Regions from separate parts of the Parendozoicomonas sp. 2304DJ65-17 genome, predicted to be linked through region 2. Evidence: predicted binding sites of a transcription regulator. Region 2 holds the regulator's gene; each other region holds the start of a gene.
What was found. Region 2 encodes FNR, which switches genes on or off when oxygen is low (the NO sensors DNR and NnrR bind a similar motif). Its sites were predicted from a motif close to TTGATNTANATCAA; they were not measured.

Region 1 (7,628 bases), on a different contig from region 2:
AAACACCACGCCCAGAACCATCGCCGCCAACAACACCAGATTGCGCAAGCCTGGCAGCAGGTCAAACAACTTCAAAGCTGTAAATGCAACACCGGCACCGCCAAACAGGCTCAGGCCAACAATTTCCAGACTCAGAGCAGAGAAATGCTCGAGGCCCAGAATCACGTTGAACATGCGGAATGGCTGGCCCAGGTGAGTGATGGAAGCAATGGCTGCCACACCCATGATGCCCCACACGGCAATAAAAGCTTTGTTCATCGCTTTACCGCTGGGGCGGCCCAACAGCTCGACCATACCCAGAGCAATGAACATACCGACCGCGCTTTGCGCCAGAACGGTAAAGATCACCAAAGACAACTGACTCATGATTACCACTCCGTTGGATTCAGAATCTGGCCGGTGGTGTCACCGGTTAAACGGGAGTTACGACCAGTGCTGACAATCAGGTTTGGCTCAGTCAGCTTGGGATCTGGCAGAGGCGCGATATCAGCGCGGTCACCATACTTGGCGCGCAGCTCATCAATTGGCCCGAAGTCCAGTGCTCGCAATGGGCAGGACTCGATGCAGATAGGCTTTTTGCCAACGGCAACACGGTCGAAGCAACCATCACACTTGGTCATGTGCTTCTTCTCTGGGTTGTACTGAGGTGCGCCGTAAGGGCAGGCCATTTCACAGTAACGACAGCCAACGCACACGTCACCATCCACAACAACCAGACCATCTTCTTCACGCTTGTGCATAGCGCCAGTTGGGCAGGCTTTGGTACAGGCAGGTTTGGTGCAATGGTTACAGCTTACAGACACATAGTAAGCGAACACATCGTTTGAGAAGGTGCCATCTTCATGCTGCACCCAGTCGCCACCGCCGTATTCATACACACGACGCCAGGTAACGCCTACTGGCAAGTCATTCTCGTCCTTACAGGACAGCTGACAGGTTTTACAGCCGGTACACTTACTGGTATCGACATGAAATCCGTATTGAGTCATAAATCCTTACTCCTTTAGACCTTGGCGATTTCAACCAGATTGGTGTGCTGAGGGTTACCCTTGGACAGCGGTGTAGTCTTCAGGCGGGTCAACGTATTGATACAACCACCTTTGTCGACTCCGTTACGGTCCAGTCGACGCCATGCGCCTTCACCCAGAGCGGTTACGCCCGGCATGATGCGTGGAGTCACTTTTGCCAGCACGTGAACTTCACCACGGTCGTTCCAGATGCGTACAGTGTCACCATTGCTGATGCCACGCTTGTCAGCATCCATAGGGTTCATCCACACACCATCCATAACCGCTTCACGCAGCTGAGGAATGTTGTGATAAGTGGAGTGAGTACGGCCTTTGGTATGGAAGCCGACCAGCTGCAGAGGATACTTTTCGGACAGTGGGTCAAGATGGCTTTCCCAGGTCGTCACATACTGGGGCAGCGGAGTAATCACATCACCTTCTGGCAGGGTCCACTCTTCAACAATCTTTTCCAGCTTGGTGGAGTAGATTTCAATCTTGCCGGATGGCGTTCCCAGTGCATGCTTAACAGGATCCTTACGGAAGTCTTCCAGTGCAATACGGCCTTCTTTTGGCATCTCTACCATGTAAGGGCCTGTCTCACGCAACTCTTCCAGGGATGGCAGGTTTGGATCTTTCTTCATCAGGCCAGCGTAAAGGTGCTGAATCCACTCTTCGTGGGTACGACCTTCGGTGTACTGATCTTTAATACCAAAACGCTCTGCCAGACCAATGCACATTTCATAGGCGCTGCGGCACTCATACAGTGGCTTGATAGTCTGAGTCAGCGGGAACACGCCGCCCATGGAACCGGAAGAGTAGCCATCACTACTGATGTCAGTGTTTTCCAGAGTAGTTACGTCTGGCAGCAGCAGGTCAGCAAAACGCGCGGTTGGGGTCATGTGGTTTTCAACAACCACAATAAACTCACACTTGCTGTCATCACGGAGGATTTCAGCAGTCTTGTTAATATCTGCGTGCTGGTTACCCAGAATATTACCGGCGTAGTTCAGGATGAACTTGATCGGATTTTTCAGCTGCTTAACACCCTGAACACCGTCAGTAATGTCGGTCATCTCAGGGCCACGCATAATCGCTTCACTCCATCCAAAGAATGGAATGCTGGCTTTAACCGGGTTGGTACCACTTGGCAGCTTGGCAACCTTGTAACCCCAGTTACCTGGCATGTCACCAGTGGTGGTGCCTGGCAGACCAATATTACCGGTCAGGATTGGCAGCATGCAGATAGCACGGGACGTTTGTTCACCGTTCGCCTGACGCTGGATACCAGTACCCTGAGAAATAAACGCAGGCTTGGCGTTACCAATTTCACGGGCCAGCTGAATAATCTTCTTGGCCGGAATGCCGGTAACACTGGCAGCCCATTCAGGAGTTTTAGCAATACCATCTGAGCCGTTACCCAGAATGTGAGCTTTGTAGTGGCCGTTCTTTGGAGCGCTTTCTGGCAGGGATTTTTCATCGTAGCCCTGGCAGTACTTATCCAGGAATGGCTGATCAACCAGACCTTCCGTAATCAGAACGTGGGCAATACCTTCAACCAGCGCGGCATCGGTACCTGGACGAATGGGAATCCACTCATCTTCTTTACCCAGCATGGTGTCGGTGTAGCGAGGATCAATAACGATGGTGCGTACACCACTCTTACGCAGAGCTGTGGTGTATTCATAGATTTCACCACCACCACTCATACGGGTTTCAGCTGGGTTGTAACCAAATTCAACCACCAGATCGGCATTCTTCATTTCAGAAGTGAAGCTGCCGTAAGCGGATGGTTTGTTAGAACCGTAGGTGAATGGCAGGGCGAACTGAATCTGGCCCCAGCTGTAGTTACCGTAGTAATTCAGGAAACCACCCACCTGGTTAAACAGACGCTTGAAGGATTCCTTGCCGTCTGTCTTGTAACCCTGGGTACCGGTGGAATACACCATGAACATAGCATCGTTGCCATATTCGTTGATGGTGTATTTCATCTTGTCTGCCATCAAGTCCAGGGCTTCATCCCAGCTGATGCGTTCAAAGCGGCCTTCACCACGGGTACCCACACGCTTCATGGGGTACTTCAGACGATCCGGGTTGTAAACACGGCGACGGATAGAGCGACCACGCAAGCAGGCGCGCATCTGGTGCTTGCCAAATTCGCTGTCATTACCACGGTTATCAGATTCAACGTGGGTAATCACGCCATCCTTGGTATGAACCTGCAGCGCACAACGGCTACCACAGTTCACCATACAGGCAGACCATTTGGTTTCAGTCTTGGCTGGCGTTTCAGAAGTTTCTTTGGCAATGGACTTCAGGGGCAATCCACTACCGGTGACAGCAGCGGCACCACCAATAGCAGTCGTCCATTTCATAAAGCTCCGTCGCTTAATAGGCGGCAGAACTATCTGATCAAGCCAGTTTTTCATAATGGTTCCAGAGGTAAACATTCAGAACGAGTCGAAACTGCAGAGAGATTTCTGGCTGGAATCAACCAGAAAAAATAATTCCTACCCTTTTTAAAACGCGAACAGTTCTCAATAACCACACATTAAGAAGGGTTTCTGCTGACAGGCATTTTACACACTATTTTCAATAGCTAACCCGTTTATTTATAAGGAAAAATACGTTTTATTTACGTGAAACAAAGGCTTCTATAATCGTTATTGACATGAGTACATTAGCGAAGCAATTAACCACTTGATTTAAATCACTGATTTCTTAAAAGCCATGAATGACACACAGCTAGAACTGATGGCCGGTTTAAACATCGCCAGCCAGTTTTTTTATCAAAGTTTCCACATTCCACCCACACAGGCTTTTCTTAACACTTTGATCGGTGAACAACTTGTTGATCGCTGGCCTCTTATCAACAATAACAAGAAAGTAGAAAACGGCCTGTGCTTCTTAAGAAAAGCAGACCAGGAAGACTTCAAGACATTAAGTAAAGATTATGCGGATTTGTTTCTGGGGCCGGATATTCTTAAAGCAGCACCATGGGCTTCGGTTTACCTCACGGAAGAACAACTGAACTGCGGTTCACCAACAATGGCGGCTAAAGCTTTTTACCACGAGTACGGCATTGTTATTGATACGCCTACCCGGGAACCAGAAGATCATATTGGCTTTATGTTTGCTTTTCTGGCGCATCTCACTAACAAAGCTTTGGAAGCTCATGAACAAGGTGAACAAGTTCAACCCTGGTTAGATGCCTGCAGTAGTTTCTTAACAGAGCACGTACTCACCTGGCCCCCCCGTTTTCTGGAAAACATGGAACAGAATGCAACGACAGATTTCTATCGTGGCATCAGCCTTCTGGCAGAAGGAACCTTACAACAGTTTGCAGAATTATCCGGAGCTTCTTACAAAATCGTAAAGCTTTATCGATAACAAACATCCAGCCTCTGCTTTTGCGGAGGCTTTCCTTTTTATTAAAAGAACTCAACAACACATCTTACACTCCCGGCCTTTGGTCTATACCTACTCCGCCTGGCACCGCATGAACCATTTCACAACTGGAGCAATCCCATGCAAACAGACGGCTTTTCTAACCCAGCGCCACTCGGACTAATGGGTTTCGGTATGACCACCGTTCTGCTCAATATTCATAATGCCGGGTTCTTTCCGATAACCGGGATGATCCTCGCCATGGGTCTTTGTTACGGGGGCGCAGCACAGGTTATTGCTGGCATTCTGGAATTTCGCAAAGGCAATACCTTTGGCACCACGGCCTTCACATCCTACGGTTTATTCTGGATAAGTCTTGTGGCTTTACTGCTGTTTCCCGGTTTGGATTCTTCTGTTGCCCAGTCCACACCTCCTGCGTTTATGGGCTGGTACCTCGGGCTCTGGGGTATTTTCACACTGTTTATGTTTTTCGGTACCCTGCGCAGCCCCAGAGTTCTGCAATTTGTTTTTGCCTCTCTCGCACTATTGTTTTTTCTGCTGGCAGCCAGAGATTTTACCGGTTCCGCCAGCATCGGAACCTTTGCCGGTTTTGAGGGAATAATCTGTGGTGCATCGGCCATGTACCTCTCAATGGCCGAAGTTATAAATGAACAATATGGACGCACAGTTCTGCCCATTGGTTAAACGACAGACAAAGACCATATTTTTTATCCGGTTATTACAACCGAGCTTGCGTATTTACACCTAGATTCTGTTATGATTGCGCCGCCAAAAGGAGCCGGTGGCGTAGCATTTTCCGCATTCGCCCACCGCATACCACCCTAAAAAAAGCAATAAGGTAGTACGCTCCACTACACCATAAGCCTGAAGAACTGTGTGAAAAGGTTAAAATCGCCTGCTAAATAACCAGCAATTGATCTATGTCATTGTTGAGTGCAGCGAGCTTTTTCATACTTATCTCGGTTTATACGTACAACCGCAATCGTGGATCGCGATATGAGCAACGCAACGGACACACATTACAATTACAAAGTGGTTCGCCAGTTTGCAGTAATGACGGTGATATGGGGGATCGTCGGCATGACCGTCGGGCTCTTTATCGCTGCGCAGCTGGTTTGGCCTGAACTTAACTTCGAACCTTATCTGACCTTTGGGCGACTCAGACCACTGCATACCAATGCGGTGATTTTTGCGTTTGGTGGATCAGCTCTGTTCGCAACCTCTTACTACGTCGTACAGCGTACCTGTCAGGCTCGCCTGATTTCCGATGCCCTGGCGTCCTTCACCTTCTGGGGCTGGAACCTGGTTATCGTACTGGCGGCCATTACCCTGCCTCTGGGTATGACTTCCTCCAAGGAATACGCTGAACTGGAATGGCCGATCGACATCCTGATCACTATCGTATGGGTGGTGTATGCGATTGTCTTCTTCGGCACCATTATGAAGCGCAAGGCCAAGCACATTTATGTAGCTAACTGGTTCTTTGGCGCGTTCATCGTCACCGTGGCTGTTCTGCACATTGTGAACAACATGGAGATGCCGGTCACCCTATTCAAGTCTTACTCCGCATACTCCGGCGCCATGGATGCAACCATCCAGTGGTGGTACGGACACAACGCAGTAGGCTTCTTCCTGACCGCCGGTTTCCTGGGCATCATGTACTACTTCGTACCGAAGCAGGCTGAGCGTCCGGTATATTCCTACCGCCTGTCCATCGTGCACTTCTGGGCACTGGTAGCTATCTACATCTGGGCGGGCCCTCACCACCTGCACTACACCGCTCTGCCTGACTGGGCACAGAGCCTGGGTATGGTGATGTCCCTGATCCTGCTGGCTCCTTCCTGGGGTGGTATGATCAACGGTGTGATGACTCTCTCCGGCGCATGGCACAAGCTGCGTACTGATCCAATTCTGCGCTTCCTGGTGGTATCCCTGTCTTTCTATGGCATGTCGACCTTTGAAGGTCCGATGATGGCGATCAAGACTGTAAACGCCCTGTCTCACTACACTGACTGGACTATCGGCCACGTACACTCCGGTGCTCTTGGCTGGGTTGCCATGGTATCTATCGGTGCCCTGTATCACCTGATTCCAAAAGTGTTTGGTCGTGACGGCATGCACAGTACAAGCCTGATCAATGCTCACTTCTGGCTGGCAACTATTGGCACCGTACTGTATATCGTTGCCCTGTGGGTGAACGGTATTACCCAGGGCCTGATGTGGCAGGCAGTTAACGTAGACGGCACCCTGCAGTACAGCTTTATTGAATCCGTTGAAGCCAGCATGCCCGGTTATGTTGTTCGTCTGATCGGTGGTGGGTTCTTTGTGATCGGCATGTTCGTCATGCTTTACAACGTCTGGCTGACAATTCGCGCTTCCAAGCCTGAAGAGTCTGAAGCCGCTGCGGCTATGGCGTAAGGGGGAGTAAGGACATGCTCAAGCACGAAATTATAGAAAAAAATATTGGCCTGATGGTTATTGGCGTGATCTTCGCCATCAGCTTCGGCGGCCTCGTGGAAATTGTTCCTCTGTTCAACCTGAAGGAAACCACAGAGCCCGTTGAAGGCCTCAAGCCATACACCGCACTCCAACTGGAAGGTCGTGACGTATACATCAAAGAGGGTTGCGTAGGCTGCCACTCCCAGATGATTCGCCCACTGCGGGCTGAGGTAGAACGTTACGGTCATTACTCTGTCGCTGGTGAGTCTGTTTACGACTACCCGTTCCTGTGGGGTTCCAAGCGCACCGGTCCTGACCTGGCCCGTGTTGGTGAGCGTTACTCCGATGAATGGCATCGCGCACACCTGGTTAACCCTCGTGACGTAGTGCCAGCATCCATTATGCCGGCTTACCCACACCTGAATGAAAACCTGATTGACAGTGCTGTTACACCGAAGAAGCTGGAAGCCCTGAGAACTCTGGGTGTTCCTTATACCGACGAAGATATCGCCGGTGCTTCCGAGGCTGTGCAGGGTAAGACTGAAATGGATGCTCTGGTTGCTTACCTGCAAAACCTCGGCACCGTGATTACCCAGAAGCGTTAAGCGGGGGATAGTGCAATGGATATCGACATTAATACCCTGCGAGGCCTGGCAACAGTGTTCTGCATGGGGGCCTTTATCGCAGTTGTACTCTGGGCTTACAGCGACCGTAAGCATAAGGATTTTGAAGAAGCTGCCAACCTGCCCTTTCAGGATGAAGGGCTGACGGGCAGCA
Region 2 (7,628 bases):
GGCGCTCCTTCTCCAGACGTTCCTTCTCTAAACGCTCTTTCTCAAGACGTTCTTGCTCAAGACGTTCTTTCTCAAGGCGTTCCTTCTCCAAACGTTCTTTCTCAAGACGTTCTTTCTCAAGGCGCTCCTTCTCAAGACGTTCTTTCTCAAGGCGTTCCTTCTCCAAACGTTCTTTCTCAAGGCGCTCCTTCTCAAGGCGCTCCTTCTCAAGGCGCTCCTTCTCAAGGCGCTCCTTCTCTAAACGCTCCTTCTCAAGGCGTTCTTTCTCTAAACGTTCTTTCTCCAGACGCTCCTTCTCTAAACGCTCCTTCTCAAGGCGTTCTTTCTCTAAACGTTCTTTCTCCAGACGCTCCTTCTCTTGCTCATTGGCCAGAGCTTCCTTGTGCTTCCTCTTAATTTCTTCTGGATCCCATTCTGCATAGGAACCACCTTGATCACCGTCCTGATCTTTTTCCTGAGGACCAAGCCCATGCTCTTTTCTATACTCTTCTTTAATCTTCTCTGGATCCCAATCTACATAGTGAGGGCTGTCTTGCTTAACGGGCGGCGGCGTTTTCTGATTTTTCTTGTCGTCAGTTGGTTGATTCTTCTGCCTCTTTTGAAAATCATCCTTTATTTTCTGAATTTCTGCGTCACTCATCCCCATATAGACACGAGGCGTATCCTGAGCGTCATCAGATGTGGGAGGAGGGGGATTATCATTATTCTGATTTTCGGTATTGGTGCCATCTTCTTCCCCGTCCAGCATCTTATTCGCAACACTGGCAGCAGCATTAAAAGCATTTGCAACACGATCAAAAAGTCCAGCGTTTGAGCTAGGAACAAAGAATATGACTGATGAACACAAAAGCAGTGACAACACATGGCTACTGCAAATGCGCCTGAAAATATCTAACTTACTTTTGATTGGATTGCTCATAGGTAACTCCTTTACCAAACCTGAAATCCTGCGCTCCGCCTCCCTGGCAGAGATATCCTGATTGTTTAGATACAAAACAAAGGAGTGAGTTCCTAAGACAAAGGTCTAATACCCTTGAAAAACAAAGAAAAAAGGCGCCATTGGCGCCTTGAAAAACTAAAGGGGGGATGTCTTACTTTTTGCCTTTACAACGGAAAGTTGCGGTTACATCAAACTCGCCGGTTCTATAATCCGGTGCCTTTTCATCTACTTGCTTCATTCTAGCATTCAGAGCATTCAGCCCATCAACCAGATACTTATCAAGATTTTGATCGTGCGCACGCTTAGCAGCCTTCTCATCCGTTCCACAAATACTATTTACCAGATAATTGGCTCCCTTTTTCAACTTGTCGAAAGCGCCGTAGAGCACAACGGCCGCACCAACCAGAGCACACATCCCGCTTTTCCCCCAGGCTGAGAGAAAAGGATCCGGAGTATAGGAATCATCCCTGTAGAGCTCCATATAGCAGTCAAAGAGAAAGCCACCACCGTAGTACAAACCAGCAGCCGCACCAAGAAAAACAACACCATGCAAGATTTGAGCTGCAACTCTCTGGCCTAGATTAGGCTTTACAAGCTTCGGTACATTTTCTATTTGCTGACGAAGGGTTGGCTTTCCTGGAACAGCCTCCACATCCATGCGATCCATTTTCCCGGATTTATGATGCACCTGCACATCATCTTGAGAGCCGGAACTGTCTGTATTTCTAGCTCCTCGATAACTCCTCATATTTGCTGCCGCCATAATCTATCCTCCTTGATAAGATCAATTTAAAACGTTAATTAGCCAGTACTCTTTCAGTCGTCACCCTACTCTGTGATCTATTCCGACTGCAGTTATCAATCATTTTGTTCGTCATATCGCCAGTAATGCGCGCGCCAACCAACGCTCTCTGCTCCAACGCTTCAATCTGTTTCAGTTGTTCTTCCAGCTGGGCAACCATCTTTTCCTTCCAGGAAATACTGAGATCCAGCTCACTGGGGCCAAACACCCTGGTGGATGTTTTGCTATTAACCCACTTTGCTCCCTGAACCAGCAGAAAACAGTTCACCAGTACACATCCGGTTAGCTTCTTATAGAAAGGCAAACCACCCAAATCCCGGAACCGGCCTGCAGAGTTACTCAATGTACCCAGAGGCAGCCAGTTCTTAATCAATGGCAGTGTATAGAGACAGGGAGCAGTAAATGCGAAAATCGCACCAACAGCGGCATACCCAACAAGAGATAAACAGGCCTTACCCAGAGATGTGACTATGGACATCTGGCTCTGCCTCTTGGTCGGAATCACTCTGGCCTGCTGGTACGGGCCGATCAGCAGTTGATCCGACTGATCACGGACATCCTGCATTTGCTGAAGATCGGCATCATCCTCAAAGGACGCTTTGTTTGACTGTTGCGGAGGGGTTCCTCCCTGTCTATTTACTCCCTTCATGTCCAACACTCCTTGTTAAACCTGAACCATTAAATAAGCCACCTCTGACCTTGAAATAGCCAGCAGAAAGCCTCGAATTACCCTTTTCGACCGGAGAAAACAGTAGGAGGTTCCGTGATGGTTAGTATGCCTAACAACACTGCAAGATGAGCTGACAGAGGGGAGAGGAATTAAACCCGCCGAAACGGGTTTAATTTACGGCATTAAACAATTCTATCTTATTGTTTAAGTCCTGCGGGGAAGGGGCTTAGAAGCATCTTCCAGCTCGGTGATACGCGCATCGTACTCGTCATGATCTTCAAGCTTACGGTTAGCCGCTTCAATCAGAAGCTTGTTTTCAGTAATCCGCTGTTCATGATCATTGGTTTCAGAGTTACACAGGCGACCACGTGTAGCGGTTCTTACACCCCAACGCAAGAAATCAACACCCATGGGGACTAGACCAACCGACCAGCCACCCTTAACCGCAGCCTTGTAGCTACCACCAGCACTCAATGCCTTGGTCGTCGCCTCAGAGCAACCAGCGCTTTTTGCAAAATTGTAAGCGCTCTTGGAAACTGCTTCTCCAGTTCCACCGAAGACAGCCCCGGAAATGATCCATGGCAGGTAATGGTAACTAAAGGATCTTATTCCATATAGGAACATAGAGCATACTTCTTTAGCTCCACGACCAGCAGAATAGAATGCGTTTGCGACTTTACGCTGACCAACAGCAGTTGAAGCAGTGTCATCACCGCCACCCATCTCAGCATCCTGCTGAGGGTTGCTAACTTCTACAGTTCGACCAGAGTTCTGCGCAGGGGGCCTAGTGTAATAACCCAGAGTTGTTAGTGCACCTACTCCTGCTGCAACAACACCGCCAATGATTAATGGACTTGGCATAAAAACCTCCATAGTTTTCTAGTGTTACCTGATCCCATAATTGTGTTTGAGCACAAATGGCCCGCCGGGCACATACCGGATCAGACGTTATGAGGCCTTCCAGCCTCCCATGCATGCCCAAAAAGCCCGGCAAGCCGGTGAGTTCATGCTTGTCACTATTGACCGGAGACTAACGAGGAGGTTCGTGAATGGAGGCGGTTCTGTCAGATTCACTAACGGGATTGATCAGGAGCAACGGAATGGCAACTCGGCAGAAAAACGGGTTCTCTATTGATAAACAGCAATGTGTGACCGATTTTTTTTCCGATGGGTTTTAATTTTTTTTGTAATGGCAACCCTAAAAGACACCAAAAAGATGACAAGAGACCATCATTTGAACAAAAACAACAGAAAAAAAACCATTATAGGTATCTGCCACAGGGTTAAAGTTAGCCCCGTATTCCCATACAATAGGCTCACTCTCTACATCAGCCAATCTGGTTCTTAGGGGCTCAATATGGCGCCAAAACTGAACGTACGGCATGCCAGCCAAGTAGCCTGCAGGGACTGTAGCCTGAGTCCTTTGTGTCTGCCACTGGCGCTTAAAATAGAAGATATTGATGATCTCGATGAGATCATCAAGCGCGGCAGACCATTGAAAAAAGGCGAACATCTGTTCCTGGAAGGTGATGCATTTCACAGTGTTTTCGCAGTGCGCTCCGGTGCGCTGAAAACATACACATCCACCAATGAAGGTGAAGAGCAGATAACTGGGTTCTACCTGCCCAGTGAACTGGTCGGCCTCAGTGGGCTGGATACAGATACCTATCCGGTGTCTGCCCAGGCTATTGAAACCACCATGGTTTGCGAAATTCCCTTTGATAAGCTCGAAAAGCTCTCCGACAGTCATCCTGCTCTGCGCCGCCAGCTTATGCGGATCATGAGCAAGAAGATTCGTGAAGACCAGCAGATGAAACTGCTGTTGTCGAAGAAAAATGCTGACGAGCGTATTGCGACATTCCTCATCAACCTGGCCAGTCGTTTCCGGCGCCGGGGTTTCTCCTCACAGTCTTTCCGCCTGTCCATGTCCCGTAACGAAATGGGCAACTATCTTGGTCTGGCGGTAGAAACTGTAAGTCGTGTTTTCACTCGCTTCCAGAAGGCGGAACTCATCCATGCCAACGGTAAAGAGATTGAGATTACCAACGCAATGGAGCTGTGTAGCCTCGCAGGTGGTAAACTGACTGACAGTCCTGAGGTTGTAAACATTCAGTAAGTTAGTGATATGAACCAATCTGCATTTAGCGAAGATCGTCTGCGCGGCCTGATCCGGGCCGTGCCTGACTGGCCGGAACCCGGTGTTATGTTCCGTGACATTACCACCCTGCTCAAGTCTCCCGAAGGCATGGGCATGGTTCACGAAACGTTTGCCGAACGTTACCGGAACAAGGGCATCACCCATATTGGCGCCTTGGATGCCCGGGGATTCTTGTTGGGAGCACCACTGGCTGCAACCCTGCACCTACCTCTGGTTATCTTCAGAAAGCCCGGCAAACTCCCCGCAGAAACAATATGCGAGGAATATACACTGGAATATGGTAAAGCAGCCCTTGAGGTTCATACCGACTCTCTTTCCGCTGGCGACAAGATCGTTCTGATTGATGATCTTATTGCTACTGGCGGCACCCTTCTGGCAGCGACCAAACTGGTTAATCGCCTGGAAGCAGAAGTCGTAGAAGCAGCAGCCATTATCGACCTGCCAGCTCTTGGTGGCTCATCCAAGCTGAAAGAAGAAGGCATTGCTTCCTTCGCACTCACCAGCTACTGATCCCCTCCGAACCAGTCTGGAATAACCGGGCTGGTTTACTTTCCTTTCAATTTTGCCGATGTCTCTTTCTGAAAGTTCTGTTATACCTTTAGGTACAACAACGGTTCTCATCGGAAGAGATAAAAGATATGGGTATCTGTGCCAAGGAACTGCGCACACTGGTTATTCGCCCCACGTTAAAACATTTAGGCCTGTGGAGCCCCGCTGCTGAGGATTTACTTTTGGGGACGGCAGCCCAGGAGTCAGGGCTTGGGGAACATCTCAAAATGGATAACCAGCGAGCACTGGGTATCTACCAGATCACACCCCGCATGCACCGAAATGTTTGGGATAACTTTCTTTCTACTCAGCCGGAACTGGCAAGCAAGGTGAGAGGTCTGGCCAGCCAGCATGAGTTTCTTCAGCATCCTCACGCCGAATTAGCCACAAACCTTTCTTACGCGACCGCGGTTGCACTAATGATCTATCTTCGCCGTGGTAAACCGCTGCCTGCCAACTTCAAAGATAACCCCAAACGGTTGGGGCGCTGCTGGCACAACAACTTTCACAGTAAACCACAGGGTACTGTCGATGACTTTGTCGACCACTACAACACCCTGATCCGAGGCAAGGAAACGAGCCAGAGCTAAGAAAGTCAGATTCTGGTATATGACAAGCTGCTTCAGCGGTTATTGCCCACGTGCTTCCGCACATTTCACACACAGGTTGGTGTAAGGCATGACTTTAAGGCGTGCCAAAGGAATTTCCCCACCACAGTCAACACAGAGGGTGTACTCTTCCTCGTCAATACGCTCAAGAGCTTTCTGGATAAGATGAAGTTCATTGACGGCCTCATTACCAAGAGCGTCTATTACCTCATCGTTTTCCCGTTCCTGAGCCTGCTCAGACCAGTCAGCATTGGCTTTTCGGGTAACATCTTTTTTTATGTTATCCAAACGCGCTTGCAACTCTGCCTGACGACTCAGCAACACTTCACGAAATTGGTCATATTCCCCTTTCATGGTTGATTCCCTCTGCACTTTCCTGACTTATGGAACTAAGACTGGCTGACTTATCACTACAGAAATGCCCTTATTCTTACATCTGGAGCAGGCATCCCCTTACATGATTTATGACTTCTTATATTTTGCATTCTAGGGTTTACGATCAGCGCGGCTGGTGACATATATCAACAACAGGCTGACCGAGTTTAGCAAACCTTCCGCGCCTTCCAGCAACAGAAACGGCCTATCACTATAATGCGACGTTTTAGCAGGAATACCAAGGGGCACATATCACAAGTCAGAAAAGTATGGCCAGTCAGGCAAGGATTGCCGGAATAGGCATCAAAATGGCTGCCGCGGATCCCATATAGTACGCGTGGCCAATGAATCCATTTCGGGGATATTCCTGTTTTACCAAATTGAGTACTTTTTTATCGATCTATGCCTAGTGTTGCACTTAACTGGCACCAAACCTCTTTCGTGTTGCACTTGCTCAAATTTATCCCCTTCTTCCCGGAAAAACTGTTGCACTTGGATGAACTCTTTTATTGCACATTGTTGCAGTTGACCACCAGAAATCCCTTACCCGCCAAGCCCTCAACCTTCCCACAATTTCGAAAAAAAATGGAACCTGATTCACATCAAAAAACACCTCTCCGTTAATCGTATCTTTGCCAGTGAAGAGAACAATTAATCAGTTCAAATAAACCGGCAGAGGGAATGAAAGATGAGAACATTTAGTCATATCGGAATTCCAACAGACGAGATTCACGGGAAAGAAGAACACAATCTCGATGGCGGCTTCCATATTACTGACTACTCAAAATCACCAAGCAAAGTGGAATGGCTGCGCTGTGATAAAACCTGCGTTTTGCCAGAGGTGCTGCAAAAAACTGCCCACGTTGCCTTCGAGGTTGATGACCTGGATAAAGAACTGGAAGGTGCCAATGTGCTACTGGAACCATGGATGGCAAATGATCACCTGCGCATTGCTTTCATTATCGAAGACGGCGCTCCCGTTGAATTAATGCAAGTCATTCACTGATTGTCAGAGCTTTTCGTTTATTTGCCACTCATTTGGAGAGCATGAATCATGTCCATGAAAAAGCTGATTAATGATCCTGAAAACCTGACACCTGAATTACTGGAAGGTCTGGCTCTGGCATTTCCAGAAAAGGTAAAGGTTGTTTCTGAAAAGATTGTTTGTCGCACACTTCCAAAACCTGAAAATAAAGTACGCATCGTTACTCTTGGTGGTTCTGGTCATGAACCAGCACTGAGCGGCTTTGTCGGTGAAGGCATGCTCGACTTCTCTGTGGTCGGCGACATTTTTGCCGCCCCCGGAGCTCCCAAGCTTTTCGAAGCCCTGAAGATGGCAAATTGTGAAGCCGGTGTTTTGCTTGTGGTGCTAAACCGTGAAGGCGACGTTATGGCTGCCAACATGGCCCTGGAAATGGCCAGGCGCGAAGGCCTGAATGTAAAAATGCTGCTGACCCATGAAGACATAAGTGCTGGCCTGGATGCTGACATCAAAGATCGTAGAGGCCTGGTCGGTTGCGTACCTG
Region 3 (7,628 bases), on a different contig from region 2:
GCGTATGACTATCAACAAGCACCTCTCCTAAGTGCTCAACGGTTCCATCCTGGAGGCGGCGATAAAGTTTGATATCCATATCACCATTTGCACGCAGGATAATCAGCGAAGCATTGGCCTGCAGAAGCATGTCCCTCACAGCATAATCCTTGCGGATACTGAGAACAGTGAGCAACCAGCGATAAGCTTTGTAGATGTTGTCTTCAAAAACAGGGTTCTGGATACCACCATTCGTTGGCCCCTGCTCAAACTCTTCAAGGGTGACTCGCAATCTGCGTAGTTTCAGCTTGGCGTAAGTCCCCTCGCTGTTGTAAGCCTGAATAGAACCTTCACCATGATCTTCTTCAAACGTCAGAGAGGTTACCCCTTCATCGTCAATAGTTTGTAACAACCCAACTACTTCGGAAGGGGTACCGCCAGGAACATCCAGCACCAGTTGAACGCCCTCAAAGGTATTCATCAAATGACCGGAGCTGAATTTTAATTCTTCAGGAGTTTCATCACGGGCCGTCATTGCCCCCCGATATTTGTTTTCAAGGTTCGACCAATGAGCCTCTTCAGGTGACATTCCTTCTTCAGGAACCGATGATAAGCAAGGGTTTGAAATACCTGCCACTGCCAAAGCCAGTGTACTCACCAGAAAAGTGCTGGCAGCAAAATTATTCCGCTGTGCAACTGTGGTCCGACTCCGCATGATCTTACTCCGCAAGTTTATTCGTCTTTTTTATCGCGGCTAAGTCTTGACCAGAACGCCCGTTCTTCAAGTTAAAAAGTTATTCAGTATGTGTCCGAAAAATAACCAACTAAAAATCAATAAGTTACTTAATCCTTTGAAGTGCTGAGAAAGCTCCGAATTCGGTTGATAATCGTATCGCCCAGTATCCCTCCAGTTACACTTCCCGGCGTAACTATAGATTTGTGCAATTTGGAGCTGCCCAGAGAAAACAGATAACTCCCCCCGCTGATCGCTCCGGACTTCACCAGAATCCAGCTCAAATCCTCGGCACTGATACTCCAGTAATTCAGGCCAAACCGGGTGGTACGAACCGTCGCCCCAACGACGAATGAGGATACCGGCTTCCAGAGCCCGGAGTTATGCACAAGGGTATGAGTTGCTCCAGACATCATGGCAGATACCACACCCGCCTTGATTAAACGGTCAACAGTTTTCCAGGCATCATCAGAATTGATTTCTTCACCGGCTCGGTACTTTTGAAGCAGGCAATACGAGCGATACAGGCTCTCAACCCCCATACCGATGAAAAAGCCCATTACCAGACTGCGATGGATACCATCCGGGAAAAAAGTATGAGGAGGCACAGCAGCAGGTGGCGCGGGGCTATCCCTTTCAACAAGGTCACCATCAGGAAAATCCCAGCCACCTTCAATAGTTTCCGTTACCGCAGAAGCAGGGGAAAAGGTAAAGGTTCCCAGAAATTCATAAGAAGGGTGTAACACCTGAAGTTTGTGGATATCTACAGGTTCAGGAAAGGCATCGACACCCGGAAGAAATATCGGACTTTCCCCTTCACAGACAGAGATGACGCCGTAACACTCATCGTTCATGCCGGTCAGCATGAGTCTGCGGCACTCACCATCTGTCCAGAACTGCCACTGTTCACTGCGCTGTAAAAGAAAACTCCAGGGAGGCCGGTTAAAAATGACCATTTGTTTATGAACATCTGCAGGGAGAAAAGAAGCCTGGGAAGCTTCACTTGAGTCAGACAGGCTGTAACGCCCTTTAACAACAGGAACCCCAATCTGGCAGGAGTAAAACTTAGGGGCCGAGGTCTCAGCATCACACTGCTCTTCCGAGGCTCTTGCCAGACTCAGAGAGAAACAACAAAAGAGTGCGAAATAAAAACGACCAAACCCCACGGACATAGCTCCCAAAGGAAATAAATGGCAGCCATGAAAAGTAGCAGGCTCCGGCTGCAATCGCAGACGGAGCCTGAAGAGACGTTGTAAAAGACTGTTACTTATACAAGTGCGCGGGCAATGATTTCTTTCATTATTTCATTGGTACCGGCATAGATGCGCTGAACCCGTGCATCAGCCCAGGCGCGGGCGATTGGGTATTCCAGCATGTAGCCGTAACCACCGTGCAACTGCAGGCACTCATCCAGAACCTTGCACTGCAGGTCAGTGGTCCAGTACTTGGCCTTGGCAGCTGTTGGAACATCCAACTTGCCCTGAACATGAAGTTCCAGACAGCGATCGATAAAGGTACGGGCAATGCTGATTTCCGTATCCATCTCTGCCAGCTTGAAGCGGGTATTCTGGAACTTGGAGATAGCCTTACCAAACGCCTGACGCTCCTGAACATATTCTTTAGTCCATTCCAGGGCAGCTTCCATATTGGCAACAGCGTTCAGAGCTACAGACAAACGCTCTTGCGGCAGTTCCTGCATCAGATAGATAAAGCCCATGCCTTCGTTACCCAGCAGATTGCTTCTGGGAACACGCACGTCTTCGAAGAACAGTTCGGAAGTATCCTGAGCCTTCATACCAATCTTGTTCAGGTTACGGCCTTTGCTAAATCCGGGAGAACCCGCTTCAACCAGAATCAGGCTGGTGCCTTTAGCGCCTGCGCTAGGATCTGTTTTTGCAACAACAATAACCAGATCAGCCTGCTGGCCATTGGTGATAAAGGTTTTAGAGCCATTAAGAATATAATCATCGCCATCTACGACAGCTGTTGTGCGAACGCCCTGCAGGTCGGAACCAGCGCCTGGTTCGGTCATGGCAATAGCCGTTACCATTTCACCGGTAACCATTTTTGGCAGGTACTTTTGCTTGAGCTCTTCAGAACCATAGTGCTCGATGTAAGGCGCTACGATATCGGAGTGAAGACCAAAACCAATACCACTCAGGCCAAGGCGTGCAACTTCTTCATCAACAATGGCGTTATAACGGAAATCTACACCTACGCCGCCATATTGTTCAGACACAGTCGGGCACAGGAAGCCAAGCTCACCAGCCTTGTTCCAAAGGTCTCTGGCGATCTGGCCTTCTTTTTCCCAGGCTTCATGATGGGGAGCTGCTTCGTCCTCAAGAAAGCGACGAACACTTTCCCGGAACATCTCATGCTCGGATTCGTATACTGTTCTTGGAATCATTACCTGCTCCCCTTTACTCTTTTATTAAAATTGATCTTATTTAAAGTAGTGAACGGAGCTCACTGTGCCAGAGAGAAGGCGTGACTGTCTGTGACCTTTCCCGCCACATAGGCTGGCGTATTAATCCACAGTCTTCAAAAATTAATATTCTTCAAAGTCATCCTGTTCGAGCGGAACACCAGCTAAAGACTTCACCAAACGCATAGCTTGGTCCACTGAGCGAAAGCGATCCAGAAACTCCCCTTCCGGCGTAAGCACTTCAAAGCCAACAGACGACACTGCTCCATCTTTATTGAGTTTTTCTACCCGAAAAATATCGTAGCCCGCCATCCCACCAAAGCGTTGTCGGTTTGTTTCACTCATCTATCTTTCCTCTGATTGCAGACATCCGTTTGAAGCCTGTTCGTTCTCTGAAAATCATACAGGAAAAGTTCTCCACAACACCTGTGGATAACCCTGTGGTTTTCTTCTTAACTTGTGCAAAGAGGTATTGGGAAAACTGAGGCGGGAAAAACTGTTTGTTTTTTGTACAGTATTTTGAACGTGTAAAAAGTCAAACAAACAAGAACATTTTCGTCGTTTATCTACATAAAAAACGGCTTCCGATTGCTCGGAAGCCGTTTTCTAATCTTATGATGCGAGATTAACTTTTCCCGCACAAAAGACTATCAGATCATGGTAGCCACACTCAGCATAACCATAACGAATACAGTCAGAATACCCACCAGAGGCATTACAAACTTCACCCACTTGGCGTAGGAAACGCGGCCAATTGCCAGACCACCCATTACCACACCGGAAGTAGGAGTGATCAGGTTTACGACACCAGATGCAGACTGGTAAGCAGTAACAACCAGGTCACGGCTAACGTTAGCGAAGTCTGCCAGAGGAGCCATAACAGGCATGGACAGAACAGCCAGACCAGAAGTGGAAGGAATGAAGAAGGACAGAACGACCTGGATCCAGTACATCACGTTGATGAATACCATCTCGGACAGACCGGTTACAGCATTTTCACACCAGAACAGAATAGTGTCGGTGATGTTACCAGCGTTCATGATTACCACGATGCCACGGGCAATCGCGATAACGAAAGCTACACCCAGCAGGTCACGGGCGCCATCTACGAAAGTGCCAGTCAGTTCTTCTTCAGACAGGCGACCCAGCAGACCGATAACGATAGAAGCAACCAGGAACAGTGCAGACATTTCTGCCATCCACCAGCCACCGGAAGATACGCCCCAGATCATGATGCCGAAGGTTACTGCGAACAGAACCAGGATCAGCTTACGGGAAGCAGTGAATTCCAAAACTTCAGAACCGTTCTTCAGGAAGAACTCTTCGTTGGATTCTTTCTGGTCAGCAACCAGAGAATCTTTAGGGTTCTTGCGCACTTTCTCCGCATAACGCATAACGTATGCACAGGTAATAGCGAATCCCAGACCAAGAATCGCCAGACGCAGATTCATGCCATCCGTGAAGGAGATGCTGGCTGCGTCAGAAGCAATAACTGTCGCGAATGGGTTAACAGTAGAACCCAGAACACCGATACCTGCGCCCAGCATTACGATGGCAACAGCGGTCAGTGCATCGTAGCCTGCGGCTATAACGACTGGAATAAGCAACATATAAAACGGCAATGTTTCTTCCGCCATACCGTAAGAGGTACCACCGGCAGCAAACAGAGCCATCAGGATGGGGATCATCCACTTTTCACGGCCTTCCAGGGCTTTTGTTACCTGAGCAATACCAGCATCAATCGCGCCAGTCTTGGTAACTACACCCAGAAAGCCACCAATAATCAGTACGAACAGTGCTACATCAATTGCGCCGGCTTCATAGCTGGATGGGTCGTAGAAACCAGCAATGGGAGCCATTACAACATCAAGAAATCCCTGTGGAGTTGATTCAACTACCTGATACGTTCCGGCAACAGGAACTTCCTTACCAAGAGCTTCATTCATCACACGGTCATATTGACCAGCAGGAACGATAAAAGTGAGAGAGGCGACAAAAATAATTATCGCGATTAAGACCGTATAAGCTGAGGGGAATTTAAACTTGCCCATAATTTACTCTGTCCAGTAGATAGGGGGATAGCGCTGGAAGGGCTATTAACAGGCACCCTCTTCCGGTCGCTAATATCAGGCGTGGGCAATCATAAGGATTTCGAATGGGCCATTAATGACGCAGATCATAATTTATGACCATTATGATCATAAAATCAGCGAGACCTAAGAAAATACACCAATTGAATTAGTGTTATTACTTACAGTTTGCGATTTAAATCACTACAAAACCACAACCAAATCATTACAAACTAAAAAGATAAAAATTTATCTGTTCAGTTGAAACATGCTAGCCAGTTGGCGTTTTCTTTCTCTGGAAGGTGGTTCAGGTGGATTAGTCATTGAATAGACTTCAACACTCTTGTCTGAGCAGGGAGCTAGCTTCTGAAGAAGTTTTTTCTGCACACGCTGGTGCAGCTGTTCAACAAGATCTGGATGCCTGGCAAGTGCTTCTGTATTCACAAAAACATATCCTGCCTGACAAATCATTGCCGGAGCATGGGGAGACTGAGCCAGAGATATCATCGTTTGAAGGTCAACAGGTTTCATTATTATCTCCTTCTCTCAGTAGAAGATGCTTTCAGCCTGCCGCACTCAGCATAACAACCTCATTGTGAATCCCTTCCCAAACACCGAGCCACAGCATTGCATACTCGACTTTAATCCGCACAAAAAACTGCGGAAAACACCTACATCTTAACCGCCCTTTCCAGATTTGGAAAACCACTAAATGATAACCTTTACCTGACTATTACAAAAAATCAGATTATTTATCTCTTATAAGCATTTTTTAATAAAAAAAGCCGGCGCATGATGGCCGGCTTTTTATAAGTCTCTTTGAGCACAATCAGTGATTGCAGCTCGGTCCGTGAACATGGCCATGCTCAAGTTCATCTTTTGTCGCATCCCGCACATCAACAACTTCAACATCAAAGTGCAGATCCATACCAGCCAGCTCATGGTTGGCATTGATAATGACATCATTACCTTCAATAGCCATTACAGTGACAATGCGCGGTCCAACGGCAGTATCCGCATGGAACTGCTGACCAACGGTGACTTCGTGGTCACCGAACTGTTCACGGGGAACTGGCTGTACCAAGCTCTCATCAAACTCACCGTAGCCTTCGGCAGCTTCAACAAAGACGGACAGCTTGTCGCCAACACTCTTACCGGCCAGAACTTCTTCCAGACCAGCAACAATGCTTCCAAGACCATGAATATAAGCCAGTGGCTCATGACCTTCGGAGCTATCAACAACTTCCCCTTCTTCATCTTTCAGGGTGTAGTGAATCAGGACAACTTTGTTATCCACAACTTTCTTTTCAAGTGCGCTTGGATCAGCAACGACAGTCATGAAAGGGAATTTCCAAAAATAGAGTGAGCCACCAGAATAACAGCCTACGCAGTGATAAGCATGGAAAATAATCAGTCCGCCAGATTCTCGCTCAGAGAAGACAGTCGCTTGCCTGCCGGGGTGATTACCCATACCTGTGAATGCCTGGTTGAAGCATGTGTATCTTTGCGAATCAAGCCTGAGCGCCTGAGTTTCAGGCGAATTTTGCGCATAGATGTTTCGGTGAAAGCAAAATCAGCCGCAGCATGAGCCTGAGTATAGTTTGCCAGTGTGCTCTTGGAGAAGTGCTCTTCAAGAAATTCTGACAGCTCCCGCATAATGCGATCTTCACTGGCTTTGGGTGAAATCTGTGACAGGAAAGCTTCGCACACATCAGCCCATGTGAGAGGCAAATTCTGCTCCACAACCTGACAGTTACCACCAATATAGATGTGGCAACGGAACGAGAATAACTCCTGAGTATAGAGCCAGCCATCCAGATCCATATCAACAGCAATTTCGTCTTCCTGTTTCACCTCTGGTTGAACAGTTGGCACTGGTGTTTCCGGTGCTTTTTCTTCAAAAACAGGAACTGCAGGGACAGAACCTGCCCGAACCCAGCCAGGAGCAGGGTGACTATTAATAAAGGAAGGCCAGGTAGATTTCAGCAATGATGGGATATCTTTTCGTTCAGACCAGACCATCGAAGCACGGCCCTCAAATTGAGAACGGAAAGATTGAAGCCGGGCCAAAACCTCATCCTGAACAGAGGTATCCAGCTTTTCTTCTGCCAACAACCCGGAAAACACCGGAACACGGCGTATAACGGCATGGTTCAGCTCTCGGTGTTGCCAGCTGACACCCGAAGGAGGACGGGCAATATAAGTGTGGCCACTGAGCATCATCAGATAGTCACAGCCGTCGATAAGACTCTTGCGCTCATCCCATCCCAAACGACGTTCAGGCCAGACAGGGACAATCCCCAGCTTCAGCAAAGCGGGTAACAAAGTCTCGACTCGGGGCTCACCTGGAGCAGGAGCCACACTGATATAAACGCGATATAACCTGTCTGTCACCATCAAATCCTGTAGGCAGGCTTATAAT
Region 4 (7,628 bases), on a different contig from region 2:
TAAGGAAGAACACACCCCATGGAGCCAGAGACATGATCATGGTGATCAGCTTCATCATTACACTGTTCGCTACCGCAAAAGCTTTGCTGGCACTGTGAGTCTCATGGTTCTCAAGCTTCTTAATCGCCACACCAGTTGTGATGGCCATGAACAGGATTTGCAGGATGTTGCCGTCTGCAAAAGCCTTGAATGGATTAACAGGAACAATACCCACGATCATTGCCAGCATGGAAGGTGGCTCTTTGATGTTCAGGCTCATTGTTGCATCGGCAAGACCCAGGTCGGCCCCCAAGCCGGGCTGGATAAGTGTTGCCAGACCAATCGCAGCAGCAATAGCGATAACAGTGTTCACCAGGTAGAGACTGAAGGTCTTCATGCCAAGACGACCAAACTGGCCAACATCTTCCAAGGAACATACGGCATTAACAATGGAGACAAAGATCAGCGGTACAACAACCAGCTTGATCATGGCGACAAACAGAGAGCCACCGGTGCCGAAAATATTCTGGACAAGATAGGTTTGCAGGAAACCGTCAGGTGCTGCAAAAGACTGAATCAAACCGCCAAGAAGAAGACCCGCGGCCAGGGCGATCATAATACGAGTGGCAAGATTGTTGCTCATAGAATGAGTGTCTCCCTGAACAAAAAATGTTCACGTTTTATGTGTTTTAGTAATATTTCGCGCACTCTATAGAAGCATTAGTATTTATACAAGGTCTTGAAAAATAAGGGCTTTTCGATAGGTTTTTTTGTTTTTCTTTATTATTTGGGTTTATTTTCTGTGGGGGGTGGGTTGATCTTGAAAATATGCTTTGCTGGCACTGTTGCGGACAGGCGGAATTCCCTAAATAAAAAAAATATTGCGAGTTGTACGTAGTGTAAGTTTGAGGAAGAGGGCTCTTGTTGCCCTCACTCCTTCCATGGGCTGTTTTATTTGATATGCTCGAAAAACTCTGGGATTAACTCTTTCCCGCGGGTGCGAACAGATTCCAGATGACTGTCTTCAACCCAGGAGTATGGCCAGCGCAATCGCTGATGAAGATCGTCACACCATCCGGAAGCAACAGCCATAAACTTGCTGCAGGCATGCAGTGGATAGTTATGTTCTGTGACCAATGGATTTATACATTCGCGCACAAATTGCTGGATGCGCCTTTCCAGTTCAAGGCCTGCATCCTGATCTCTGAGAGTCAGCTCATTCCATGACTGCGCGGCGCAGGGGTTCATACCGGCAATGCTTGAGCAGGAACCATGGGCACCTTTGGACAAACCTGTTGCCAGGGATTGCCCGGGAACCATAACAGTAATTTGTTCCATAACTGGTTGCATGGTTTCATACCAGCTGTCATCTCCACCGGATGCGCTGATACCAACGAGTTCAGGCACTTCATTAGCTAACCAAAGATAATCCTCTGGTGTTAGCTGGATTTTTGCATTTGGTGGATTACAGAGAATCAGGCCACGATCCCGTGAGTTCTTGGCGCACCCCTTCATGAATCGAAGAACGCCCCGACGGTTGGCTTCAACCCAGTCCGGAAGAATTAAGTGAATGGCCGCTGGTGCGTGGTCAGCAGCTACAGCCACTCTTTCGAGGCTTTCATAAGGGTGTGCATGGCAGGCTCCCAACTGATATGCAATGCCGTGTCTGTGGCAGGACGAGGCGAAGCGCTCAATCAAGCGGCAGTATTCGGTAAAAGTAAGATTGAAGAACTCACTGGAGTTTGTACCAGCATAAACGCCGCTGACACCAGACCTTTGGATTATCGCTATTTCTTCGTCAATAAAGCCAAAGTCGATAACACTGTGTTCTTTTATTTGCAGAAACAGAGGCGCCCAGGTGCCGCGAATCTCGTGTGCTTTTAATGCATTCATGAAGTTTAACCCTTGCGTACCAGACACAGTTTGCTGTCTTTGTACGACATAGGTCTTCTATTGTTAGAGAAAATAAGTACTGGCACTTATCCCTATAACTTCGTGCCAGAGTCGAGGGGGCGTTTTATAACAGCACCGTACAGTAGAAATCTATGATAAAAATCAAAATAAAAAATAAGAGAAGGTTGGGAAGAGAAAATTACCAGAGAATGCCAAGGCGCATTCTCTGGGGTGAAGAAGTTACTTGCGGAAGCGACCCATAAAGAAATCTTTCAGCATTACCCAGTCACTGATAAAGCTGTAGAACGGATATTTGAATGTGGCGGGTTTGTTTTTCTCAAAAATAAAATGCCCAACCCAGGCAAAGCCATAACCGACAACAGGCAGAAACCAGAGTAGCTGGTACTGGCTCGTGACAATGGCATAACCCAACAGCGACAGAACCAGCAGGCTGCCAACATAGTGCAGGGCGCGGCAAACAGGGTCGCTGTGTTCTTCCAGATAATAAGGATAAAACTCAGCAAATGAGTTAAACGTTTTCTCTGCGGTATTTTCGCTCATAAACAGCCTCTTTTAATTATTGTTAGTGTTATTGCTGTGCCAAACGCGAACGGCGCCAATAATACCTGCTACAGCTGCGCTCAGGGCAACAACCAGAAGGCCAATTCTTTCACCAGAACCATGAACCGGATCCAGCCGAGTGAACAGCATGGCATAAAGGTTACCGGCTACGAAAGCCCATACGGCAGGAATCAGCGCCAGTAGACGTGGTGATTTTCTACTGGCCAGTGCCAGACCGGCGAGAGCAAGCACGGCAAGATAATCATCCAGTGATAATGGCCAGTATTTATTTGTTTTAAGAATGACCAGTGTTTCTCCAACAGCCAGTACAGCGGCAAACACCAGTGCATAGCCGTGCATAAATTTAGATAAACGACTCATACTGGCTTCTCCTGGTGGTGGCAGATGCCATCGGTTGAAGTTTTATCAATATCACCCTGGAATGGAGCGGCCAGCTGGCCAAGGTAACCTTTTGGATATTCCGGGTTAAAAACACCAATGCTTTCCACCTCTTTACCTTTAGGCCAGTAAAAGGTGCCGAAAATAATGTCCCAGATAATCAGGTTGTTGCCGTAGTTATTGTTGGAGTCTTCAATCCACTTGGAATGGTGCCAGCGGTGCAACTCAGTCATCGAGAAGATGTAGTTCAGCCAGCCAAGGCGAACATGAATATTACTGTGCTGGAACAGTCCATGAATCCCGTTAAAGACAAAATACATGGCCAGTGCTTCGGCATTTGTGCCGAGAATAACGAAGGGAACAACTTCAGGAATCAGCAGATAAACCTTCTCGATGGGATGAAAGCGTCCGGCATTCATCCAGTAAAGGCGGTTAGGGCTGTGGTGAACGGCGTGGAAGCGCCATAGGAATGTGACGTTGTGAGCCGCTCGGTGAAACCAATAGCGGCCGAATTCAGCAATCACCAGAATCAGGAACAACTGTGCGACGATGTTCCAATGATGAGGCCAGAGATCAGGGCCAAAGGTTTGCCCTGCCCAGACAGTTGCTGTGGCCAGAGAGGCCAGCCATACCGGTTTCATCAACCGGGGAATGGAAATCTGAGCAATAACCAGGTGGATTAAGTCGGTCTTGGTATCACCATCAGACTTATTCCAGTCCTGCCGGTAGGGCATCAGTCTCTCAAGAAAGGCGATAGTCAGCGCACCGGGAACAAGTACCACAAATACAGCAATACCTTCGTGAACGCCATTTTGCAGCAAAAGCCAGACAGCAGTGAGGCAAAGAGCCATAACCGCTGGGAAAACAATACGGGGAGCAAGCATGGTGTAACCTGTCTTTATTATTTTATTGGAAACACTGTTTCCCAGTATTTTATTTCACACTCACAGTTTTGCAACCCTCAAAATAAAACAGGCCATAAAAAACAGGTGTAGCTCATGGGTATGAACAACACCTGTCTGGTTAAAGAGAATAGTGTTTAAAGGCTTATCGACCCTGACGGCGCAGACCTTCCGCATTAGCCACTTTCAGAGCCGCAAATACGGTACGTGGATTAATTTCACAAGGTTCGTTGTGAATGGTTTCGCCTTCTGCACAGGCGGCCTCAGCAACAGCCATGATCTGTTCGTCGGTAATATCGTGCAGGCCGACAGCTTCCAGGGTTGTTGGCAGGCCAACGGCTTCACAGAAGCTGTAAACCATATCAACCATCTCGCTGTCCTGATCACTCAGGAACATCATGGCCTGAATACCAAGCGCAACCTTTTCACCGTGCAGGGCACCATGACAGCCGGGCAGAACAGTTAAACCGTTGTGGATCGCGTGTGCGGCTGCCAGACCACCACTTTCAAAACCAATACCGCTGAGCAGAGTGTTGGCTTCAATAATGCGCTCAAGAGCAGGAGTAACAACATTTTGCTGACAGGCTTCCAAAGCCATTGGGCCATATTCCAGCAGGGTTTCATGGCAGAGTTCAGCAAGAGTGAGAGCAGACTGGGGGCCTTGGCGGCCAGTCATGTTAGTACCCTGATTGCGACGGCAGTGCTCTGCTTCAAACCAGGTTGCAAAGGCATCACCCATACCGGCAACCAGCATGCGGGCTGGTGCTTTAGCAACAATATCACTATCGACAATAACCACATCCGGGTTGCGATCAAGAATAACGTAGCAATCAAATTCACCGGCTTCGGTGTAAAGAACAGACAGAGCACTGCAAGGAGCGTCTGTGGAGGCAATGCTGGGAACGATGATAACCGGGTGATGGGTGAAGTGAGCAGCCGCTTTTGCGGTATCAAGAGTCTTGCCGCCACCAATACCAATGATGACATCGGCAGTGTGGTTTTCGATCAATCCTTGAATGCGCTCAATCTCTTCCTTGCAGCACTCACCATTAAACGTTGTGCAGGTAAAGCCGATTTTCTCTGCGAGAATGCTGGCGATACGGTCGCCATAATGTTCATTGATGAATGAGTCCAGCAAAACTAAAGCGTGCTTACCTAGACGCTCTGTTTCTTCTCCCAGAACTTCCAGAGCACGATCCCCTTGAACATAACGACCTGGGAAAATGGCAGTGGTAATCATGACATGTACCTGTCTGTTGTCTTTTAGGGTATTGCTGACATCGTTGTATCACAGGAGAAAATGGGGGAATTGTTACAGGTCAAACTCAGGCGCGGCCGAAAAGGAAATCTCGGGCTTTATGCCTTTTTCTCCAGACTGAAGCATTGGTGTCTACACTGCTGCTTTCTGGAGGAGGTTCGAAATGCAGAGTTCCGGAATTTTGTTGAGACGTTTTCTAGTTGCTCTTGCCCTGATTTTTTTCGCAGGCAGTGTATTTGCTGATGAGCAGTACACACTGGATAACAAGTGGGATAAAGCGAAGGAACGGCTTTCACTGTTAGAAAACTGGTTAGACCCAGGTACATCTTCCCAGTTAAAACAGATTGGTATTGAAAAAGGCTGGCACTGCCTGGATGTTGGAGCTGGGCTTGGAGGAGTAACCCGCTGGCTGGCAGATAAAGTTGGGCCTGATGGGCTGGTTGATGCCCTGGATATGGAGCCAAAGTTTCTTGAAGAAATTAAGCTGCCGAATGTTCGGGTATTAAAAAAGAATCTGGTTACAGACGATCTTCCCACGAATCAATATGACTTTATTTTTGCCCGAGCCGTATTGATGCACATTCCTGAACGGGAACAGGTTTTGAAATCGCTGGTGGGGGCTTTAAAACCAGGAGGCGTATTAATGATTGAGGATATTGGCCTTTTGCCTTCAGGTGTTTCATTCCAGAGCTTCTTCAGCGACTCGGATCTGAACACCTATGTGCAGAGTCTGTTGGATTCCCTGGAAGAACATAACAATTTTTCTCTTTATTCTGGCTATAGGAATGCGTCTCTATTCGAGGAGAACGGCCTTGTTGATGTGAATGCCCATGCCTATTCACCTCTGACACGTGGTAACCATGAAGAAGGGAAACTATTAGAGCTGACTTTGGTTCAGCTCAGGCCGCTGCTACTGAAACATGGCTTTGATGAAAAAAGATACGATCAGGTTACGGCGCGCTTTAAAAATAACGATGCTCGCTGGTGGGGGCTTGTACGTATCACAACAACTGGCAGAAAACCTTCCTGAGCGTTAGAGTTGGCGGCTTCGCTCCCTATTGAACGGAGCTTCCTAATTAAGGGTTACCCCATGAGTGAAATTAAACTCACTGAATACAGTCATGGTGCCGGTTGCGGCTGCAAAATTTCTCCTCAGGTTCTTGATCAGATTTTGAAGAGTGACCTTCAATTGCCTGACTTCCCCGGCCTGCTGGTTGGCAATGCATCTAAAGATGATGCCGCTGTTTTTGATATGGGCAACGGCGAAGGTGTTATCAGTACCACCGACTTTTTTATGCCGATTGTGGATGATCCATTTGATTTCGGCCGAATCGCAGCCACAAATGCCATCAGTGATATTTATGCCATGGGTGGAACCCCGATGATGGCGATTGCCATTCTTGGCTGGCCAGTGAATGTTCTTGGGCCAGATGTAGCAAGAAAGGTTGTTGATGGCGGTCGTCAGGCCTGCCTTGATGCCGGAATCCCTCTTGCCGGTGGACACAGTATTGATGCCCCTGAGCCTATTTTTGGACTGGCAGTGACCGGGCGGGTTGCTCTTGAAAATCTAAAGCAGAACGACACAGCTAAAGCCGGAGATAAACTCTACCTAACCAAACCTTTGGGTATTGGTATTCTGACCACAGCAGAGAAACAAAAGAAAATTGCACCGGAACATACTCATATTGCCCGTGATGCCATGTGCACACTGAATAAACCTGGTGCAGAGTTTGCCCGGATTCCTGGTGTATCTGCCATGACTGATGTAACGGGTTTTGGATTTCTGGGGCACCTTCTGGAAATCTGTGAAGGTAGTGGTGTCAGTGCTGTGATTAAAGAGGGCGCAGTTCCACTGCTGCCAGAAGTTGAGCATTATCGACACCTTGGCTGTGTACCCGGCGGTACCGGTCGTAACCATGCCAGTTATGGGCACAAGCTGCCGGAGTTGACTGATCGCCAAAAGCAGGTTTTGTGTGACCCTCAAACCAGTGGAGGTTTGCTGGTAGCGGTTTCTTCTCAATATGAACAGGAATTACTGGATGCTGGTAAGCGTTACGGTTTGACTCTGGAATGTGTTGGAGAGCTGAAGGCTGGAGAATCTGGAGAGCATTCACCGATTGCGGTGATTTAATAGTGGTAACTAAAAGGCCCGCATAAGCGCGGGCCTTGTCGGACAGGTTCTATCCTGTGAGAGAATCAGATAGGCCTGTTGCCGTAGTTGGATTCGGGTTTCTTGGGCGGGTCAGAGATTACGTTTGAGGGGACTTCCTCAATTTTTCCGCCTTTGGCCAGATATTCTTCAATCTGGGCACTCATCATTTCTCTTAGCCGTCGGCGGGATTCGACAGTGCGTTCATCCGGAGATTCATCCTTACTTCCAAGATAGGAAAAATCTGGTCCCTCATTAGCTTTCGCTTTTTTTGCTGGCTTTTTCCGTGCCATAGTCCAGTCCTCTTGGTTACTGGTGGCTCCACCCTGCCCCACTGGATAATTCCGTGAAGTTTCGTGTGTCACCGTGTTTTATTATTTTTATTGTTAGCGCTGACTTCATGTCGCGCATTTCCATTTATAATTCCTTTTCTTCAATCTTGCCAATAATTTCTTACAGAATTTTTTCAATCCCCGATCTGACACAC

Region 1: a site for FNR is predicted at 5,326-5,339, ahead of ccoN (cytochrome-c oxidase, cbb3-type subunit I). Genes of this name have one in related genera too.
Region 3: a site for FNR is predicted at 5,304-5,317, ahead of ACY2RR_RS06405 (YfcC family protein). Genes of this name have one in related genera too.
Region 4: a site for FNR is predicted at 5,044-5,057, ahead of ACY2RR_RS04735 (glycerol dehydrogenase). Genes of this name have one in related genera too.

Annotation. Positions count from the first base shown of each region.
Region 1 is NZ_JBYVJV010000008.1:10,342-17,969, reverse strand. It holds gene ACY2RR_RS18085 (dimethyl sulfoxide reductase anchor subunit family protein) at 1-366, opposite strand, end outside; gene ACY2RR_RS18080 (DMSO/selenate family reductase complex B subunit) at 369-989, opposite strand; gene ACY2RR_RS18075 (DMSO/selenate family reductase complex A subunit) at 1,004-3,433, opposite strand; gene ACY2RR_RS18070 (TorD/DmsD family molecular chaperone) at 3,735-4,394, shown strand; gene ACY2RR_RS18065 (acetate uptake transporter) at 4,533-5,096, shown strand; gene ccoN (cytochrome-c oxidase, cbb3-type subunit I) at 5,409-6,830, shown strand; gene ccoO (cytochrome-c oxidase, cbb3-type subunit II) at 6,845-7,456, shown strand; gene ACY2RR_RS18050 (cbb3-type cytochrome oxidase subunit 3) at 7,472-7,628, shown strand, end outside.
Region 2 is NZ_JBYVJV010000018.1:31,999-39,626, reverse strand. It holds partial or broken gene ACY2RR_RS24255 (hypothetical protein) at 1-919, opposite strand, end outside; gene ACY2RR_RS24250 (hypothetical protein) at 1,092-1,703, opposite strand; gene ACY2RR_RS24245 (hypothetical protein) at 1,738-2,391, opposite strand; gene ACY2RR_RS24240 (hypothetical protein) at 2,617-3,273, opposite strand; gene fnr (fumarate/nitrate reduction transcriptional regulator Fnr) at 3,770-4,528, shown strand; gene ACY2RR_RS24230 (adenine phosphoribosyltransferase) at 4,538-5,080, shown strand; gene ACY2RR_RS24225 (hypothetical protein) at 5,209-5,709, shown strand; gene ACY2RR_RS24220 (TraR/DksA family transcriptional regulator) at 5,749-6,081, opposite strand; gene ACY2RR_RS24215 (VOC family protein) at 6,791-7,108, shown strand; gene ACY2RR_RS24210 (dihydroxyacetone kinase subunit DhaK) at 7,157-7,628, shown strand, end outside.
Region 3 is NZ_JBYVJV010000002.1:301,997-309,624, reverse strand. It holds gene ACY2RR_RS06425 (prefoldin domain-containing protein) at 1-694, opposite strand, end outside; gene ACY2RR_RS06420 (hypothetical protein) at 823-1,884, opposite strand; gene ACY2RR_RS06415 (acyl-CoA dehydrogenase family protein) at 1,980-3,119, opposite strand; gene ACY2RR_RS06410 (hypothetical protein) at 3,261-3,482, opposite strand; gene ACY2RR_RS06405 (YfcC family protein) at 3,788-5,188, opposite strand; gene ACY2RR_RS06400 (hypothetical protein) at 5,456-5,737, opposite strand; gene ACY2RR_RS06395 (FKBP-type peptidyl-prolyl cis-trans isomerase) at 6,036-6,545, opposite strand; gene ACY2RR_RS06390 (DUF4062 domain-containing protein) at 6,617-7,600, opposite strand.
Region 4 is NZ_JBYVJV010000001.1:1,034,644-1,042,271, reverse strand. It holds gene ACY2RR_RS04760 (dicarboxylate/amino acid:cation symporter) at 1-622, opposite strand, end outside; gene ACY2RR_RS04755 (dihydrodipicolinate synthase family protein) at 931-1,872, opposite strand; gene ACY2RR_RS04750 (Mpo1-like protein) at 2,113-2,433, opposite strand; gene ACY2RR_RS04745 (hypothetical protein) at 2,446-2,814, opposite strand; gene ACY2RR_RS04740 (sterol desaturase family protein) at 2,811-3,716, opposite strand; gene ACY2RR_RS04735 (glycerol dehydrogenase) at 3,880-4,974, opposite strand; gene ACY2RR_RS04730 (methyltransferase domain-containing protein) at 5,156-6,022, shown strand; gene selD (selenide, water dikinase SelD) at 6,083-7,123, shown strand; gene ACY2RR_RS04720 (hypothetical protein) at 7,189-7,434, opposite strand.